DNA from 2 places in the Pseudomonas sp. XP2 genome. Region 1 is predicted to be linked to the other one. Evidence: predicted binding sites of a transcription regulator. Region 1 holds the regulator's gene; the other holds the start of a gene.
The links. Region 1 encodes sigma-54, which starts transcription at its own class of promoters, with help from an activator protein. Its sites were predicted from a motif close to ANTGGCATNNANNTTGCTNT; they were not measured.
Positions count from the first base shown of each region.

Region 2: the regulator sigma-54 is predicted to act here: its motif matches at 7,625-7,644, upstream of nirB (nitrite reductase large subunit NirB).

Region 1 is NZ_JBNRIK010000013.1:44,670-53,963, forward strand. It holds gene pmbA (metalloprotease PmbA) at 1-753, shown strand, start outside; gene ACK1VC_RS15530 (hypothetical protein) at 879-1,280, shown strand; gene ACK1VC_RS15535 (class II fumarate hydratase) at 1,273-2,649, shown strand; gene ACK1VC_RS15540 (hypothetical protein) at 2,695-3,156, shown strand; gene ACK1VC_RS15545 (superoxide dismutase) at 3,158-3,769, shown strand; gene ACK1VC_RS15550 (ZIP family metal transporter) at 3,781-4,674, shown strand; gene ACK1VC_RS15555 (HPr family phosphocarrier protein) at 4,719-4,991, opposite strand; gene rapZ (RNase adapter RapZ) at 5,011-5,865, opposite strand; gene ptsN (PTS IIA-like nitrogen regulatory protein PtsN) at 5,868-6,332, opposite strand; gene hpf (ribosome hibernation-promoting factor, HPF/YfiA family) at 6,345-6,653, opposite strand; gene ACK1VC_RS15575 (RNA polymerase factor sigma-54) at 6,733-8,226, opposite strand; gene lptB (LPS export ABC transporter ATP-binding protein) at 8,404-9,129, opposite strand; gene lptA (lipopolysaccharide transport periplasmic protein LptA) at 9,130-9,294, opposite strand, start outside.
Region 2 is NZ_JBNRIK010000018.1:5,509-14,802, reverse strand. It holds gene ACK1VC_RS18880 (helix-turn-helix domain-containing protein) at 1-179, opposite strand, end outside; gene ACK1VC_RS18875 (YkvA family protein) at 291-731, opposite strand; gene ACK1VC_RS18870 (FKBP-type peptidyl-prolyl cis-trans isomerase) at 1,020-1,772, opposite strand; gene ACK1VC_RS18865 (hypothetical protein) at 2,138-3,469, shown strand; gene pcaQ (pca operon transcription factor PcaQ) at 3,531-4,463, opposite strand; gene nirD (nitrite reductase small subunit NirD) at 4,586-4,948, opposite strand; gene nirB (nitrite reductase large subunit NirB) at 4,948-7,500, opposite strand; gene ACK1VC_RS18845 (bifunctional nitrate reductase/sulfite reductase flavoprotein subunit alpha) at 7,791-9,294, opposite strand, start outside.

The sequences.
Region 1 (9,294 bases):
ATGCAGCGTGACTACTGGTACGACGTGAACCGCCAGGGCAACCTGCTGGCCGACCCGCGCAGCATCGGCGTACGCGCGGCCCAGCGCGCAGCCAGCCGCTTGGGCGCGCGTCCGGTACCGACTTGCGAAGTACCGGTGCTGTTTTCCGCCGAACTGGCGGGTGGCCTGTTCGGCAGCTTCCTCTCGGCCATTTCCGGCGGCAATCTCTACCGCAAGTCGTCGTTCCTTGAAGGCACCATTGGTCAACGCCTGTTCCCCACCTGGCTGACCCTCGACGAGCGCCCTCACATTCCACGGGCACTGGGCAGCGCGGCGTTTGACGGTGATGGCCTGGCGACCTATGCCAAGCCGTTCGTCGACAAGGGCGAGCTGGTGTCTTACCTGCTGGGTACCTATTCCGGGCGTAAGCTGGGCTTGCCAAGCACAGCCAACTCCGGTGGTGTGCACAATCTGTTCGTCACTCACGGTGTCGAAGACCAGGCCGCACTGATCCGCCGTATGGGCCGCGGGCTGCTGGTGACCGAATTGATGGGGCATGGCCTTAACATGGTGACGGGTGATTACTCCCGTGGTGCGGCAGGCTTCTGGGTCGAAAATGGCGAGATTCAGCACGCTGTACAGGAAGTGACCATTGCCGGCAATATGAAGGATATGTTCCAGCAGATTGTCGCGATTGGTAGCGATCTTGAAACCCGTAGCAATATCCATACGGGCTCGGTATTGATTGAGCGGATGACTGTTGCGGGTAGCTGATCTTTAGCAGAAATTTCAATGTCACTGAAAACCCGGCCCCTGCGCCGGGTTTTTTTCATCACCTTTCCCTTGAAGTGATTCTGTTTATCACTTAATAATGAATATCATTATCCAGTAACCCGGCGATGATGTTCATGAAACCCGTCCTGCGCGAACTCCCCTACCTGGAAAACTGGCGCTGGCTCAGCCGGCGCATTCGCTGTGCGCTCGAGCCCGACGAGCCGCGCCTGATCGAGCATTACCTGGCCGAAGGCCGCTATCTGGTGTGCTGCACCGAGACCTCGCCATGGACGGTGGCATTGACCTCCTTCCGCCTGCTGCTGGATACCGCCTGCGACCGCATGCTGCCCTGGCACTGGCGTTGCCTGTGCCTGGATCAGGCCTGGCGCCCCCTGCTGGTGTTGCGCAACCTCGATCGCCACGAAGAAAACCAGCGCTGGCAGCCCTACGCCCTGCAGTTGGCCAATTGCCGTCTGCTGCCCTCCATTTCTCCCGATGAATTGATGCAAGGATTTGATGATGAGTGATACCCGTATCGAGCGTGACAGCATGGGTGAACTGCAGGTGCCGGCCAAGGCCTTGTACGGTGCACAGACCCAGCGCGCGGTCGACAACTTCCCGGTCAGTGGCCTGCGCATGCCGGCCCAGTTCATTCGTGCCCTGTTGCTGGCCAAGGCTGCCGCCGCCAAGGCCAACGTCGAGCTGGAACAACTGTCTGCGGCGCAGGGCCAGGCCATCGTCAAGGCTGTCGAGCAACTCTTGGCGGAGGACTTCATCCAGCACTTCCCGGTGGATGTGTTCCAGACCGGCTCTGGCACAAGCTCGAACATGAACGCCAACGAGGTGATTGCCACCTTGGCCAGCCGCGTGCTGGGTGACGCTGTCAACGCCAACGACCACGTCAACTGTGGCCAGAGCAGCAACGACATCATCCCCACCACCATTCATGTCAGTGCTGCACTGGCCTTGCACGAGCAACTGCTGCCGGCGCTGAGCCACCTGGTACAGGTGATCGAGACCAAGTCGGCGCAAGTGCATCAGTGTGTGAAAACGGGTCGCACCCACTTGATGGACGCCATGCCGGTACGCATGAGCCAAGTGCTGGACGGCTGGGCGGCGCAGATCAACGGTGCCAAGGGGCACATCGAAGCCACCTTGCCAAGCCTGCAGGCGCTGGCCCAGGGCGGTACCGCCGTGGGTACCGGCATCAATGCCCACCCTCAGTTCGCTGCCGGCTTTGCCCGGCAGCTCAGCGGCCTGACCCAGGTCGAGTTTACCCCGGGGCAGAACCTGTTCGCCCTGATCGGCTCGCAGGACACCGCCGTGGCGCTGTCTGGCCAGCTCAAGACCACGGCCGTGGCACTGATGAAGATCGCCAACGACCTGCGCTGGATGAACTCCGGCCCACTGGCCGGCCTGGGCGAAATCGAGCTGCAAGGCTTGCAGCCGGGCTCTTCGATCATGCCTGGTAAGGTCAACCCGGTGATCCCGGAGGCCACTGCCATGGTTGCTGCCCAAGTGATCGGTAACGACGCGACCATCGCTGTTGCTGGCCAGTCCGGCAATTTCGAGCTGAACGTGATGCTGCCGGTGATCGCCCGCAACCTGTTGGAGAGCATCGAGCTGATGGCCAACGTCAGCCGCTTGCTGGCCGACAAGGCCATCGCCAGCTTCAAGGTCAACGAGGACAAGCTCAAGGAAGCCCTGGCGCGCAACCCGATCCTGGTCACTGCGCTGAACCCGATCATTGGTTACCTCAAGGCCGCCGAAATCGCCAAGACCGCCTACAAGCAGGGCCGCCCGATCATCGAGGTGGCGTTGGCGCACACCGATCTTTCGCGTGACCAGCTGCAAGCGCTGCTGGACCCGGAAAAGCTCACTGCCGGCGGTATCTGACCCTGCGTCACCGCCTTAGCGCCATCAGCGCGGAGTAGCAATGCCATGCAGCACTGGAAACGCACGACCGAAACAGCCAACCGCCTGTTCGACCAAGGCGAGCTGGTAGACGCCCGGGAACATTACCTGCAGGCACTGGCGCTGGCACAGGTGCTGTTCGAGCGCTGGCATGACGTTGACGAAGCGGTGGCCGCGTTGGTCATCGCCCACCACAACCTGGCTGACCTGCACCTGCGCCTGAATCAGCCGCACGAAAGCGCCGACTACCTGTGCGCCGCCCACCAGCGGCTGCTGCAGGCCAGCCAGGAGGCGCGTTTGCCCCAGGCTCTGCGTGACGCGGCCCTGCGCCACAGTGGGAGAACCTATACCGAACTGCTGAGCTTCATCGCCGAGTACGGTCAGTACCCACGTACCGAGCGCCTGCTCCACCGCCACAATGCCGGGGGCAGCGAGATCGCTGCCCGGCCGGACGTGGCGCCCAGAACCCATGCCTACGGAATTCACTGACATGCCCCATACCTTGCCTGCTTTGCCTTACGCCTACGATGCACTGGAGCCGCACATCGACGCCCAGACCATGGAGATCCACCACAGCAAGCACCATCAGACCTACGTCAATGGCCTCAATGCCGCCATCGAAGGCACCGAGTGGGCCGAGTGGCCCGTGGAAAAGCTGGTCGGTGCGGTCAAGCAACTGCCGGAAAACCTGCGGGGTGCGGTGACCAACCATGGCGGCGGCCACGCCAACCACAGCCTGTTCTGGACCGTAATGTCACCGCAGGGGGGCGGCGAGCCGCAGGGCCAGCTGGCGCAGGCCATCTCGTCGCAACTGGGCGGTTTCGACGCCTTCAAGGACGCCTTCACCAAAGCGGCGCTGACCCGTTTCGGCAGTGGCTGGGCGTGGCTCAGCGTGACGCCGCAGAAAACCCTGGTGGTGGAAAGCAGCGGTAACCAGGACAGCCCGCTGATGCACGGCAATACGCCAGTTCTTGGTCTGGACGTGTGGGAGCATGCCTATTACCTGAAGTATCAGAACCGTCGTCCGGAATACATCGGTGCTTTCTACAACGTCATTGACTGGGCGGAAGTGGAACGTCGTTATGTTGAAGCCCTGAAGTGAGCCGGACCGGTATGCGCTCTGAAGTGATGTCTGTCAGCAGTGTGCGCCTGTTTCGTCTGGCGCTTGGGACTTTGCTGTTGCTGACCGGCACCGCGCTGCTGGTCGCGCGCGGCCTTGCCTGGCTGGACCTGGAGCCACGCATGTTGCGCGCCCTGGAGGGCGGCGCATTATGCGCACTGGGGACGGCGCTGGGGGCGGTACCGGTACTGGTCATTCGCAACATGCCGGTGGCGCTGGCCGACACGCTGCTGGGCTTCGGCGCAGGCGTGATGCTGGCAGCCACCGCATTTTCCCTGATCATTCCGGGCCTGGACGCGGCCCGGTCCGTAGGTTTCAGCCCATGGGCCGCCGGTGGCCTGATCAGCTTTGGCTTGTTGTTCGGTGCGCTGTGCCTGTTTCTGGTTGACCTCAAGGTGTCTGGCGCCTCGCCAGAAGCACTGGTCGGCACTGGCAACCAGCCGGTGATTGCTGCGCGTATCTGGCTGTTTGTCATTGCCATCGTTGCGCACAACATCCCCGAAGGCATGGCCATCGGTGTGTCGGCAGGTGGGGGCATGGCCGACGCCGACAGCCTGGCCATGGGCATTGCGTTGCAGGATGTGCCCGAGGGACTGGTGATTGCGCTGGTGTTGGCCGGGGCGGGCATGTCGCGTTTCAACGCTTTTCTGATTGGCGCTGCGTCAGGCTTGGTCGAGCCGCTGGCCGCAGTGATCTGTGCCTGGTTGGTGAACATCGCCGAACTGCTGTTGCCGCTGGGCCTTGCCTGCGCGGCAGGGGCGATGCTGCTGGTGGTGACCCAGGAGATCATCCCGGAATCGCGCAGTAACGGCCATCATCGTCTGGCCAGCCTGGGGCTGTGCATCGGGTTTTGCCTGATGATGGTGATGGACACCGCGCTGTCCTGATTCATGATCAGGTTTACGCGTTCCCAGCAGGACCGTGCAGGCTTCTATTCGCCTTCGTCGAAGAAGTTGTTGATCAGCTCGACCAACGCATTCATCGCCTCGTTGTCCTGCTCGCCTTCGGTATGCAGGTGCACCTGGGTGCCTTTGCCGGCTGCCAGCATCATCACCGCCATGATGCTCTTGCCGTCCACCAGCGTGTCCGGCGCGCGCCCAACGCGCACCTGGCAGGGATAACGGCCAGCCACGCCGACGAACTTGGCTGCCGCCCGGGCATGCAGGCCCAGCTTGTTGATAATGGTGATTTCGCGGGCGGGCATCGTGGGGCGGATCCTTGGGCTAGAGGTCGCGGTGGCGGACCTGGACGTTTTTCAGGGATTGCTGCAGCAACTGGCCAAGGCGCTCGGTTATGTACACCGAGCGGTGGTGGCCGCCGGTGCAGCCGATGGCAATGGTAACGTAGGCGCGGTTGCTGGCGGCGAAGCGGGGGAGCCACTTGAGCAGGTAGCTGGAAATGTCGCTGAACATGTCTTCGACATCTGGCTGTGCGCCCAGGTAGTCGATGACCGGTTGCTCGAGGCCGGAGTGTTCGCGCAGTTCAGGCTTCCAGTAAGGGTTGGGCAGGCAGCGCACATCGAACACCAGGTCCGCATCGACCGGCATGCCCCGCTTGAAACCGAACGACTCGACCAGGAACGCGGTGCCAGGCTCGGGCTGGTTGAGCAGGCGCAGCTTGATCGAATCACGCAGTTGATACAGGTTCAGGTTGGTGGTGTCGATCTTCAGGTCAGCCAGGTCGGCGATCGGCCCCAAAAGCTCGCTCTCGACGCGGATCGCCTCGGCCAGCGAGCGGTTGGCATTGGTCAATGGGTGGCGTCGGCGGGTTTCCGAAAAGCGCTTGAGCAGCATGCCTTCGTCGGCATCCAGGAACAGCACATCACACTGGATATTGCGCGCGCGGGCTTCTTCGAGCAATTCGGGGAAGCGCGTCAGGTGGCTGGGCAGGTTACGTGCGTCGATCGACACTGCAACCTTCGGTTGCAGCAGTTCGGTGTTGATCAGCGCCTCTTCCGCCAGCTCCGGCAAGAGCGCGGCGGGCAGGTTGTCAATGCAGTAGAAACCATTGTCTTCCAGGACATCGAGGGCGGTACTCTTGCCGGAGCCGGACCGGCCGCTGACAATGATCAAGCGCATGTTCAGTGCTCGTTCTGTTCGTCCAGGACTACCTGGAAGAGGGCCTCGTTACTGCTGGCGCTACGCAAGCGATCACGAACTTCCTTGCGATCAAGCATGCTGGCAATCTGGCGCAGCAGTTCCAGGTGGGCATCGGTAGCGGCTTCAGGCACCAGCAAGACGAACAGCAGGTCCACGGGCGCGCCATCGATGGCGTCGTATTCGATTGGGGCGTCCAGGTGCAGCAGGGCACTGACCGGTGCGGAGCAACCTTCAAGCCGGCAGTGAGGGATGGCGATGCCATTGCCGAAACCGGTCGAGCCGAGTTTTTCGCGGGCGACCAGTTTTTCGAAGACGTCTTGCATCTCCAGTTCTGGCACTTGATCGGCGATGAGGTTCGCAACCGTTTCCAAGGCGCGCTTTTTACTGCCGCCCGGCACGTTCACGAGGGAACGGCCGGGGGTCAGGATGGTTTCAAGTCGGATCATGGATGAGGGGGATCAGCGGGCAGCTGCACCTTGCAGCAGGCTTTGCTGTTTTTCCTTGTGTTTTTTCAGTTGGCGGTCGAGCTTGTCGGCCAAGGCGTCGATGGCTGCATACATGTCTTGGTCTTCGGCATTGGCAACCACTTCACCGCCAGGAATCTGCAGGGTCGCTTCGACCTTCTGCTGCAGCTTCTCGACTTTCATGATGACCTGCACGTTGGTGATCTTGTCGAAGTGACTTTCCACGCGGGCGAGCTTTTCAAGCACATAATCGCGCAGTGGCTGGGTGACTTCTACATGCTGTCCACTGATATTGACTTGCATACAGCTTCTCCTTTATTGCCCGTGCATAAAGAGGCAGGTCTTGCACCTGCCCCACAAACGCTGTGGCGCATCTCAGGGGCTACATCAGTCGCTTGCGTTCGCTCGACGGTGCTATGCCGAGCGACTCGCGGTACTTGGCGACGGTGCGACGGGCTACCTGGATGCCTTGTGCCTCCAGTAAACCAGCGATCTTGCTGTCACTCAATGGCTTTTTCTGATTTTCCGCTGCAACCAGTTTTTTGATGATCGCGCGGATCGCTGTAGACGAGCATTCTCCGCCTTCGGAGGTGCTGACGTGGCTGGAGAAAAAGTATTTCAGTTCGTAGATGCCACGCGGGGTGTGCATGTATTTTTGCGTGGTAACCCGAGAGATGGTCGACTCATGCATCCCCACCGCTTCGGCGATGTCATGCAGCACCAGCGGCTTCATTGCTTCATCACCATGGTCGAGGAAACCGCGCTGGTGCTCGACGATCTGCGTGGCAACCTTCATCAGGGTTTCGTTGCGGCTTTGCAGGCTCTTGATGAACCAGCGCGCTTCCTGCAACTGGTTGCGCATGAAGGTGTTGTCGGCACTGGTGTCGGCGCGGCGCACGAAGCCTGCGTATTGCGGGTTGACCCGCAGGCGCGGGATGGCTTCCTGGTTCAGCTCCACCAGCCAGCGGTCGCTGTCTTTACGCACGATGACGTCGGGCACCACGTACTCGGGTTCGCTGGACTCGATCTGTGAGCCAGGGCGCGGGTTGAGGCTTTGTACCAGCTCGATGACCTGGCGCAGCTCGTCTTCCTTGATTTTCATGCGCCGCATCAGCTGGCTGTAGTCGCGGCTGCCGAGCAGGTCGATGAAATCGGTGACCAAGCGCTTGGCTTCGGTCATCCACGGAGTGTTGGCAGGCAGCTGGCGCAGTTGCAGCAGCAGGCATTCACCCAGGTTACGGGCGCCGACGCCGGCCGGTTCGAACTGCTGGATACGGTGCAGCACCGCTTCGACCTCGTCCAGCTCGATATCCAGCTCCGGGTCGAAACCGGCGCAGATTTCCTCAAGGGTGTCTTCCAGGTAGCCCTGGCCGTTGATGCTGTCGATGAGGGTAACGGCGATCAGGCGGTCGGTGTCGGACATCGGCGCCAGGTTCAGTTGCCACAGCAGGTGGCTTTGCAGGCTTTCGCCGGCCGATGTGCGGGTGGTGAAGTCCCACTCATCGTCATCGTTGCTCGGCAGGCTGCTGGCGCTGGTCTGGTAGATGTCTTCCCAGGCGGTATCGACCGGAAGCTCGTTGGGGATCCGCTCGCCCCACTCGCCATCTTCCAGGTTGTCGGCACTGACGGTGCTTTCCTGAAAGCTGTTGTCCTGGGCTTCGGCTGCCGGCTTGTTCTCGGCGTTGTCCGCCATCGGGTCGCTGTTGTCGAAGTCCTCGCCGTCTTCCTGACGTTCGAGCATCGGGTTCGACTCCAGCGCTTCCTGGATTTCCTGTTGGAGGTCCAGGGTGGAAAGCTGGAGCAGACGGATGGCCTGTTGCAACTGCGGTGTCATCGTCAGTTGCTGGCCCATTTTTAGGACGAGCGATGGTTTCATGGCTGGGGCTTAATACCTTGTTCGCCGGCGCGCATGCGCCATCCACTACACGAGGGCGCCGGGGCGCCAGATCAAGCAAGTTTTATGCCTTAAATTGTAGCGTTTGCCTAGAGCGCTGTAACAACTTTACCCGCGGTTTCACGGCTATGTGCCAGTGCTCCAGGCGCTTCCCCTGGGTCAGAGCCGGAACTCGTGGCCCAGGTAAACCTCTTTGACCAGGTCGTTGGCCAGGATGGTCTCGGCATCGCCTTCAGCGATCAGTCGGCCATCATTGACGATATAGGCGGTCTCGCAGATATCCAGCGTCTCGCGCACGTTGTGGTCGGTAATCAGCACACCGATGCCCTTGGCCTTGAGGTGGTGGATGATCTGCTTGATGTCACCAACCGAGATCGGGTCGACACCGGCGAAGGGTTCGTCCAGCAGGATGAACTTGGGTGCGGTTGCCAGGGCGCGGGCAATCTCGACGCGGCGGCGTTCACCACCGGAAAGGCTCATGCCGAGGTTGTCGCGAATGTGGCTGATGTGGAACTCCTGCAGCAGGCTTTCCAGCTCTTTGCGGCGGCCGTCGCGGTCGAGGTCCTTGCGGGTCTCGAGAATGGCCATGATGTTGTCGGCCACCGACAGTTTACGGAAGATCGAGGCTTCCTGCGGCAAGTAGCCGATGCCGGCACGGGCGCGGCCGTGCATGGGCTGGTGGCTGACATCGAGGTTGTCGATGAGCACGCGCCCCTGCTCGGCCTGGACCAGCCCGACAATCATGTAGAAGCAGGTGGTCTTGCCGGCGCCGTTGGGGCCGAGCAGGCCGACGATCTGGCCACTGTCGATCGACAGACTGACATCACGTACGACCTGCCGCCCCTTGTAGCTCTTGGCCAGATGCTGGGCTTTGAGGGTTGCCATTTACTCGGCCTTCTTCTTGGGCTGGATCACCATGTCGATGCGCTGACGTGGCTGGGTCACGTTGCCACCACGACCGGCGGTCGCCACCTGGGACTTGGTGTTGTAGACGATCTTCTCGCCTTCGGTCGTGTTGCCCTCGTTTTCGACCTTGGCGCGGTCGGTGAG
Region 2 (9,294 bases), on a different contig from region 1:
CGGATCTGCCCTACTTCACTGAACGCCGGCATGGGCGCCACGGCAGCGGAGCCGGCATCTTCAGTGGCAACCGCCTCGGCAGGCGCCTGCCCTGCTGCCTTGAGCAGTGCCTGGTACTGCTCCCAGGGAACGACGGCGTACTCGGGTTGACCGTCCCGGCTGATGACCTGAATACCCATTACAAACCCCTTAAAAAAGGATTACAGCATGTAATCCGTAGGCATAACCCTTATGCCAATTATATTACCAACTCCGGGGTCTGTCCGGTTGAGGAGCAATTCAGGCTGATTTCACTGCGTATTGCGCTCCAGGCCCAGCGCTTGCGGGGTCGCTGGCAGGCGCTCGACCACGCGCAACCGCTCGGGTGCCTGGCTGTCGCGCCAGGCCCTGAAGCGCGCCAGTTCATCGGCCACAGTCTTCAACACCCAGCCCAGCACGGCGATGTCATCCAGAAAACCCACGCCCAGCAACCAGTCGGGGATGGCATCGATGGGGCTGACGAAGTACAACAAGCCGGCCACAATGGTGACCAGCGCCTTGGGGCTAATGGCGCGATACTCGCCGCGCCACCACGCCAGGCACAGCGACTGCAGCAGCTTCACGTCCTCACGCAGCTGGCCGAGGCGCGGGCCTTTGCGGGCCACTGCAAACAGCAGGGCCGGCAGCCGGCCACGGCTTAGCAGGCGCTCGGCCAAGGGCAGGAAACGGGCAAAATTCCAAGGTGCGCTCATGGAGCCTCCAGGCGGAACAGGTTATCCACATTTATTGTGGATAACCTTGTGAACAGGGGTACGTTTCTGACCCCAGGTGCCTGCCAGGCAAGGGCCACGGTCAGATCGGGCGTTTTTTACACAGCCGTTTCAAGCCGTGGATGCCGGACCGCAAACGATTTGCGTCAGAAACATCCTACATCTACACACTGCATTTTCTCGGACAGTATCAGTTGTCGCAGGTTCGTCCAATCGCCAAAAACGAAAACGCCCCGTCAGAACGGGGCGTTTGGCGAGCACCAGCCAGTGTTACTTGGCAGGTGCTTCAGCTGGAGCCTCGGCTTCCGGCTCAGCACCTTGCAGTTGGGCCGGGTCCTTGATGGCGATCAGTTCCAGGTCGAACACCAGTACCGAGTTTGCCGGGATCAGCGGGCTTGGGCTTTGTGCGCCGTAAGCCAGTTCAGCCGGGATGAACAGTTTGTACTTCTCGCCGACGTGCATCAACTGCAGGCCTTCAACCCAACCCGGGATCACACCGCTGACCGGCAGATCGATCGGGCTGCCACGCTCCACAGAGCTGTCAAACACCTTGCCATCGATCAGCTTGCCTTCGTAGTGAACAGTGACCACGTCGGTCGGCTTGGGCTGCGGGCCATCGGCCTTCTTGACCACTTCGTACTGCAGGCCCGAGGCAGTGGTGACCACGCCAGGCTTCTTGGCGTTTTCTTCGAGGAACTTCTTGCCGGCCGAGGCGGCTTCTTCGCTGGCCTTGGCCAGACGCTCTTCGGCACGTTTCTGCAAGGCGGTGAACGCCTCTACCAGCTCTTCATCCTTGATGCGTTGCTCTTTCTTGCCAACCGCGTCTTCGATGCCCAGAGCGACCGATTTCGAATCAAGGTCTTCCATGCCTTCCTGAGCCAGGCTCTTGCCCATGTTCAGGCCGATACCGTAGGAGGCTTTCTGCGCCGGAGTCTTCAGCTCGGGGCTGCTGGCCTGTTGATCACAGCCAGCCAGTACCAGGCCTACCAGGGCAACCGCAGCCGCCAAACGATGCTGTTTCATGCTAATTCCTTGTTCATGCGCCATAAGGGCAATCAGGGTAAAGCCGCGAGCTTAGCAGGCGGCCATGACCAATGGCTACCGGCATAGGAGCGGGTTTCACGGACTAAGTTCAGTAGGCAGTGCGCTTCTTCACAATCTTCCGAGGCAATGGCCAGTATTGACCATTCGCAGCGACAGCGCCTCGCAGCCAACAGCCTTTTTAAACAACAAAAGGCTCAGCGAGCAAGCCGAAAAACCTGACATTTCTGCCAGTAGCGCCGAACTCGAGCCTGCTTTCCAATGACCAGGCAACGTAATTTGCCAAATCTGAGTGACCCGCCATTGCGGCCGCGCGCTCTGCATGTACCCTTTTCAAAGGAAATGTCATGAACGCCTCACGAAAGCCTAACCGTTCAACCCTGTTCCCCTCCGGTCCGGCCCCATCATCTACTCCATTGCCGAAGGCGCCGATCGATCAACATTATGGCGTCGGCGGGCTTGCATGTATCTTCGAAAAGGCAACTGGGTCTCGCGCCGATAGTAATGGGGTCATCAATAGCAGGACATGCCGTGGGCGCAGTTATGTAATGGGTAGGAGTAGCAACCCCAATACCGATGAGTTCAAGGTCTTCGTGGCTTGCTTGAATGAACACGGGGGGTTGGATAGCGGCTTCCATGGCGATGGCGTCTTCGATTTCAATCAGGTACCAAAAGCTGCCTACAGCAGGCTGAGCGGCCTCGTTGAAGATGCTGCAGGGAATTTGCTGATCATTGCCCGCGTGGAGGGCGTGGAGGGTGAATCAACAAGTCACCTCTGGAAATTGACTGCCTCGGGGGAACCGGACCTCACATTTGGCCAAGGCAAAGGATTCGTAGATATTCGTGATGTGATCAAAGAAGAGCTGCTGCTTGAACACGTGGCACTGGCGAAAGATCGAATTTTCGCCAGCGGGTTGCGTCGCGGGCCTCAGATGTTCGAACCGGTGGTGATCGCGCTCGACCTCGAAGGCGCGCTATGGAAGCGTTTTGCGACTGATGGCGTCCTTGATGTGCTCAAGCTGATTCCAAATGCCCAGGATCACATCATCGATGGTATTGCCAGTTTCACGCTCCCCTCTGGCCCGGAGCGTCTGCTACTACCCCTTTACCTGATGCGCAACGGCGATGCGTACAGCGTCACTACGGCCTTGACCCTCGACGGAAAAATGGATGATGCCTTTGGCGATCATGGCCAGCATTGGTCGGACCCTTGGGTGATCAACAATGGCTTTTCAGTGGATGCCATCTCTCAACGCTTCAGTTTTTATGGCGAACTTTACTCCCTCGATGCAGATATCAGCCACCCGACTGTTTACCGCATCGACTATTCCGGCAAGCCAGCCAAAGAGTTCAATGACGGCAACGTTTTGGTATTCGACCGCCCCGGAGGCTGGTACGCAGGCGTCGAGGTAGCGAGCGGCCTGGTCGGCTATGGCATGTTCTACACCCACTCTCTTGCCTTTCGCTTCACCTCGGACGGCAAATTTGACACCACCTTCGTCCCTCCTCACGGTTATGGCACGTTCGGCGCTCATCTACCCGAGGACGGCTTCTATACATCGACGGGGTCGATCGCCCTCGATACACCTAACCAACGCCTGTTGCTCAGTGGCCGTGACGAAGAGGACCGAGGCTCCACTGTGCCTTGTGTGATCGCGGTCTCCTTGCGGGCTACGTGATTGCTACCGGGGTGATCCGTGCGAGCGTTTCTCAGCTGGAAACGCTCAACGGCCACGATGCTCACGGATACGACTGCTCCCGATATTGCGCCGCCACCTCACGCAGCACCTCGCATACCCACTGCCCCGGCAGGCTCTGCGGCAAGGCCGCATTGCGGCAGATGCCAACCGAGCCGCCGGGCTCGCGCACGCCCAGGTCAAGCTCGACCAGCTCGCCTCGGCGCAGGTCGAGCAGCACGGCATCGCGCGGTGCCACCCACAGGCCATCACTGCCCAGCACATAACGCCGGCTCAAAGCCAGCGACAAGGTCTCCAGGCGCTGCGCCGGCATCTGGATGCCGCATTGCACAAACAGGCTGTCGGCGTGCTGGCGGATGGTGGTCCCGGCGGGCGGCAGCACGAGCGGGTAACGCCCGACCTGCCCCCGCTCGACGGGCGTGCTGGCCAGCAGCGGGTGGCCCGGGCGCACCACCAGGCTCATCGACTCGCTGTACAGGTGTTCGAACGACAGCCCCTGGATCTGCGGGCTGTCAGTCATACGCCCGACCACCAGTTCCAGCTCGCCCAGGCGCAGTTGACCGAGCAGCTGCGCGCTGACCCCGGTGGCCACGCTGATGACCAGCGCTTCATGGCGCTGGTGCATGCGGCACAGCACTTCGGGCATGAGCAGGCCCTCGACCGTCGACAGCACGCCAATACGCACCTGCGACGGCGCCCGCGCTTCACCGCGCAGGCTGCTGACGCCATCGCGCAGGGCTTGCACGCTGGGCCCGGCATAACGCATGAAACGGGTCCCGGCCGGGGTAAGCTCGACGCCCTGCCGGCTACGCGCGAACAGGCGCGCTTCCAGCAGGTCTTCGAGCTCCTTGAGGGTCTTGGAGATGGCCGGCTGACTGATGGCGAGCACGTCGGCAGCCCTGGCCAGGCTGCCCTGCCGGGCAATCTCCAGGAAGCACAGCAGGTGGCGGTATTTGATGCGGGTGTCGAGGTTCATGGCCTCAAGCTTACCGCATCAGGATCTTCATCGCCTGGGAGACCGAGCGCCGCCCGCGCGGCGCTCGATTTCCCAGGCGACGAAAATGCAACGGCGAACAACTGCCGAGCCCCCGCAACCTCTCAGCCCACCGCCAACTCCACAGCCTCACCGTTCAAGCGCACCGGCCACACCCGCAACCTCTGCCCGCCATCCTCCAGGCACTCCCCGGTCTGCAGGCTGAAATGCTGCTTGTACAACGGCGCTGCGACCACCAGCTCGCCCTGCACACTGCCCACCAGCCCGCGGCCGATGATGTTGGCACCGGACCGCGGGTCACGGTTGTCCACCGCATACAGCGGCTGCGCCTGCCCCGGCAGGTAGAACAGCGCCACTTGGGCCCCGTCCAGCCACACTACCACCCCAGAGTCGGGCACCAGGTCTTGTGCCAGGCACACCGCTTGCCAGTTCGCGTGGGTTTTCACAGCAGCATTGGACAGGTTCATCAGACAGCCTCCTCGACAGTAGCAATGAGGTGCAGCGGTGCAGCGGGCCGGCGTTGTTCGCGTTCGCGCACAAAGTGCACGTCGGGGTCGGCACGCCGGTCATTGACGAAAGTGCGAAAGCGCTTGAGCTTCTCCGGGTCGTTGAGCGCGTTGGCCCATTCGCACTCGTACTGGTCGACCACATGCTGCATCTGCGCTTCCAGCTCGCTGGCCAGGCCCAGGCTGTCGTCGATGATCACCTGCTTCAGGTAGCCCAGCCCGCCATCCAGGTTTTCGCGCCACACCGAGGTGCGCTGCAGCTTGTCGGCCGTGCGGATGTAAAACATCAACACGCGGTCGATCAGCCGCACCAGGGTTTCGTCGTCCAGGTCGGTGGCAAACAGTTCGGCATGCCGTGGGCGCATACCGCCGTTGCCACACACGTACAGGTTCCAGCCCTTGTCGGTGGCGATCACGCCGATGTCCTTGCTCTGCGCCTCGGCGCATTCGCGGGTGCAGCCCGACACTGCAAACTTGAGCTTGTGCGGGCTGCGCAGGCCCTTGTAGCGGTCTTCCAGGCGCAGGGCCATGGCAACGCTGTCCTGCACGCCGTAACGGCACCAGGTGCTGCCCACGCAGGATTTCACCGTGCGGGTCGACTTGCCGTAGGCATGGCCGGTTTCGAAGCCTGCGTCGATCAGCTCGCCCCAGATCAGCGGCAGTTCGTGCAACTGGGCACCGAACAGGTCAATGCGCTGACCGCCGGTGATCTTGGTGTACAGGTCATATTTTTTGGCCACCTGGCCGATGACGATGAGCTTGTCGGGGGTGATTTCACCCCCGGGAATGCGCGGCACTACCGAGTAGGTGCCGTTCTTCTGCATGTTGGCCATGAAGGTGTCGTTGGTATCCTGCAACGGCACCAGCGCGGGGTCCATGATCGGCTGGTTCCAGCACGAGGCGAGGATGTTGCCCACCGCCGGCTTGCAGATGTCACAGCCAACGTGGCCCTTGCCGTGGCGTTCGAGCAGCTCGCTGTAGGTGCGGATGCCCTCCACCCGCACCAGCCCGTACAGTTCCTGACGGGTGTAGGCAAAATGCTCGCACAGGCTTTTGTCCACCGCTACGCCGCGGGCGGTCAGTTCGTGCTCGAACACTTGCTTGAGCAAGGCCGCGCAACCACCACAGCCGCTGGCGGCCTTGGTGCAGCCTTTGACCGCAGCAAGGTCGCTGCAGCCGCTGTCGATGGCCGCGCACACCGCGCCCTTGCTGACGTTGTGGCACGAGCAGATGGTTGCGCTATCGGGCAGCGCATCGGCGCCAAGGGCCGGTGCACCACCGCCTTGGGGCAGGATCAGCGCTGCAGGGTCGGCTGGCAGGGCAATACCGTTCTGGGCGTACTGCAAGAGGGTGTCGTAATACGTGTTGTCGCCGACCAGCACCGCGCCGAGCACGTGCTTGCCGCTGGCGTCCACCACCAGCCGGCGGTAGGCGCTGTTGGCTTCGTCGATGAAGCGGTAGCTGCGTGAACCGGCGGTGGCGCCATGGGCATCGCCGATCGAGCCGACATCCACGCCCAGCAGCTTGAGTTTGGTCGACATGTCCGCGCCGGTGAACGCTACCGCCGCCTCCCCCATCAGTAATGCGGCCAGGTTGCGCGCCATGCTGTAGCCGGGGGCGACCAGGCCGAACACGCTGCCGTTCCAGGACGCGCACTCGCCAATGGCGAAGATGCGCGGGTCGCTGCTGCGGCAGTGGTTGTCGATTACCACGCCACCGCGCACAGCGATATCCAGGCCGCAGCCACGGCCCAGGGCATCCTGTGGGCGGATACCGGCGGAGAACACGATCAGGTCGGTTTCCAGGTGCTCGCCACCGTCGAAGTTCATGCGGTAGCGGAATGCTTCACCGGTGCTGATCGACTGGGTGGCGCGCGACAGGTGCACGCCAACGCCCAGCGCTTCGATCTGTGCCTTGAGCGCGGCACCGCCCTCGCCGTCCAGCTGAACCGGCATCAGCCGTGGGGCAAATTCCACCACGTGGGCTTCCAGGCCTAGCGACTTGAGCGCATTGGCGGCCTCCAGGCCCAGCAGGCCACCACCGACCACCACGCCACGGCGGGCACCAGCGGCTGCGGCGCGAATGCCATCGAGGTCGTCGAGGGTACGGTAGACCAGGCGGGCATAGCCACTGGAGCCTTCGATCGGCGGCACGAACGGGTAGGAGCCGGTGGCAAGGACCAGTTGGTCGTAGCCATAGCGCCCCTCGGCGGTGACGACCTCGCAGCGCTCACGGTCGATTTCCAGCACGGCCTCACCGAGGTGCAAGTGCACGCCGTTGGCGGGGTAGAACTCGTGTTCGCACAGGGCCAGGGTCTCGGCACAGCTGCCGCCGAAGTACTCGGAAAGGTGCACACGGTCGTAGGCACGTTGGCGCTCTTCGCCGAACACCCGCACCTCGAAGCGCTGCAGGGCGCCGCGGCTGACCAGTTGTTCGACGCAATGGTGGCCGACCATGCCGTTGCCGACCATGACCAGTCGCTCTCGTTGCCCGCTGTTCGCTGTTGCCTTCATAAGCCGATCCTCGATCAAAAAAAAAGCGCCTGGAGCCGAAGCTCCAGGCGCCTTTGCCTGTATTCATCACGGTGTGCCCCCAGGTTGATCGCCGTTGATCAGTGGGGCTTGTTGTAGTGGAGTTAAAGCAGGGAATGTGCCAATTGCTTTGCCTGTACCGGCCTATTCGCAGCACAAGGCTGCTCCTACAGGAGCACGCGATCCCTGTAGGAGCAGCCTTGTGCTGCGAAGGGGCCCCACAGGCGATCAAAATGCACAACCGGGGTGCACATCAGCCCATCCCGGTGCACTCAGTACACATCCCGCCGATAACGCTTGGCCTTGCTCAACCCTTCGACATAGGCAGCCGTCTGCGCCTCATCCATCCCGCCATGCTCAGCCACAACCGTGCGCAACGCCGCATCTACATCCTTGGCCATGCGCTGCGCATCGCCACACACATAGAAATACGCCCCCGCCTCCAACCACTGCCACAGCTGGGCGCCCTGTTCGAGCATGCGCTGCTGCACATAGACCTTATGCGCCTGATCCCGCGAGAACGCCGTGTCGAGCCGCAAGTGCCCTGCTTTCTCCCAAGCCTGCAACTGTTCGCGGTAATAGAAGTCGGTAGCGGCGTACTGCTCACCAAAGAACAGCCAATTCCGCCCTTTTGCGCCCCGCGCCTCCCGTTCTTCAAGAAACGCCCGGAACGGTGCAACGCCGGTACCTGGGCCAACCATGATCACCGGCACGCTGTCGTCCTCGGGCAACCGGAAGTGCTTAGATACCTGCGGGAAAATGGCCACCTTCAACGCTTGCGCACGGTCGGCGAGGAAGGCCGAACACACCCCCTTGCGCTCGCCGTAACGCACGGTGGAGACGGTCAGGTGAACCTGGCCCGGATGGGCCAACGGGCTGGAGCTGATCGAGTAAAGACGCGGCTGCAAGGGCTTGAGCAGGCCAAGCCAGTCGGCCAGCGGCAGCTGTTGGGGAAAGGCGCGCAGCACATCGGCCAACTGCCGGCCGCGCAGCCAGTCCTGCAGCTCGGCCTTGCACTCCGGCCGCAGCAGGCGCTGCAGGTCCGGGCTACTGCCAGCGAAGGCCTGCAGTTGCTGACCGGTGACCTTGGCGATCTCCAGGTGCGTTTGCAGGGCTGCGGCCAGGGGCATGGCAGGCTGGCCCTTGAGCTCGACCAGCGTCTGGCCATCGAGCTGCATCAGCGCCAGCAGTTCGTCGACCAGGGCCGGGCAATTGCGCGGCCACACGCCCAGGGCATCGCCGGGGGCATACCTGAAGCCGCTACCGCTCAGGTCGAACACCAGTTGCCGAGTTTCCTTGCTGGCACCGGGGCCGTTGAGCAGGTGGTTTTCCAGCAAGGTGGCAGCCCAGGGTTGCTGTTTGCTGTAGGCCGGCATGGGTACGGGGTGGCTCGCCGGCTGCGGTGCAGCGGCACTGCCCAGCGTGGGCAGCAAGGCTTCTAGCCACCCCGCGAACGCTGCGTCAAAGTCCGGCTCGCAGTCCACCCGTTGCAGCAGGCGACGCCCACCCAGTTCGGCCAGGCGCTGGTCAAGCTTGCGGCCAAAGCCGCAGAACTGGTCGTAACTGGAGTCGCCCAAGGCCAGCACGGCATAGGGCAGCTCGGCACAACAGGCGCCCTCCTCGCCCTGCAAGGCCTGCCAGAATGCCGCCGCGCTGTCGGGCGCGTCACCATCGCCAAAGGTGCTGGTGATCAACACCACGCTGGCCGCGCCCTGCAGTTGGCTTGGGCTGACCGCCTCCATGCAACTGAGCTGCACATCAAGGCCGGCACCGCGC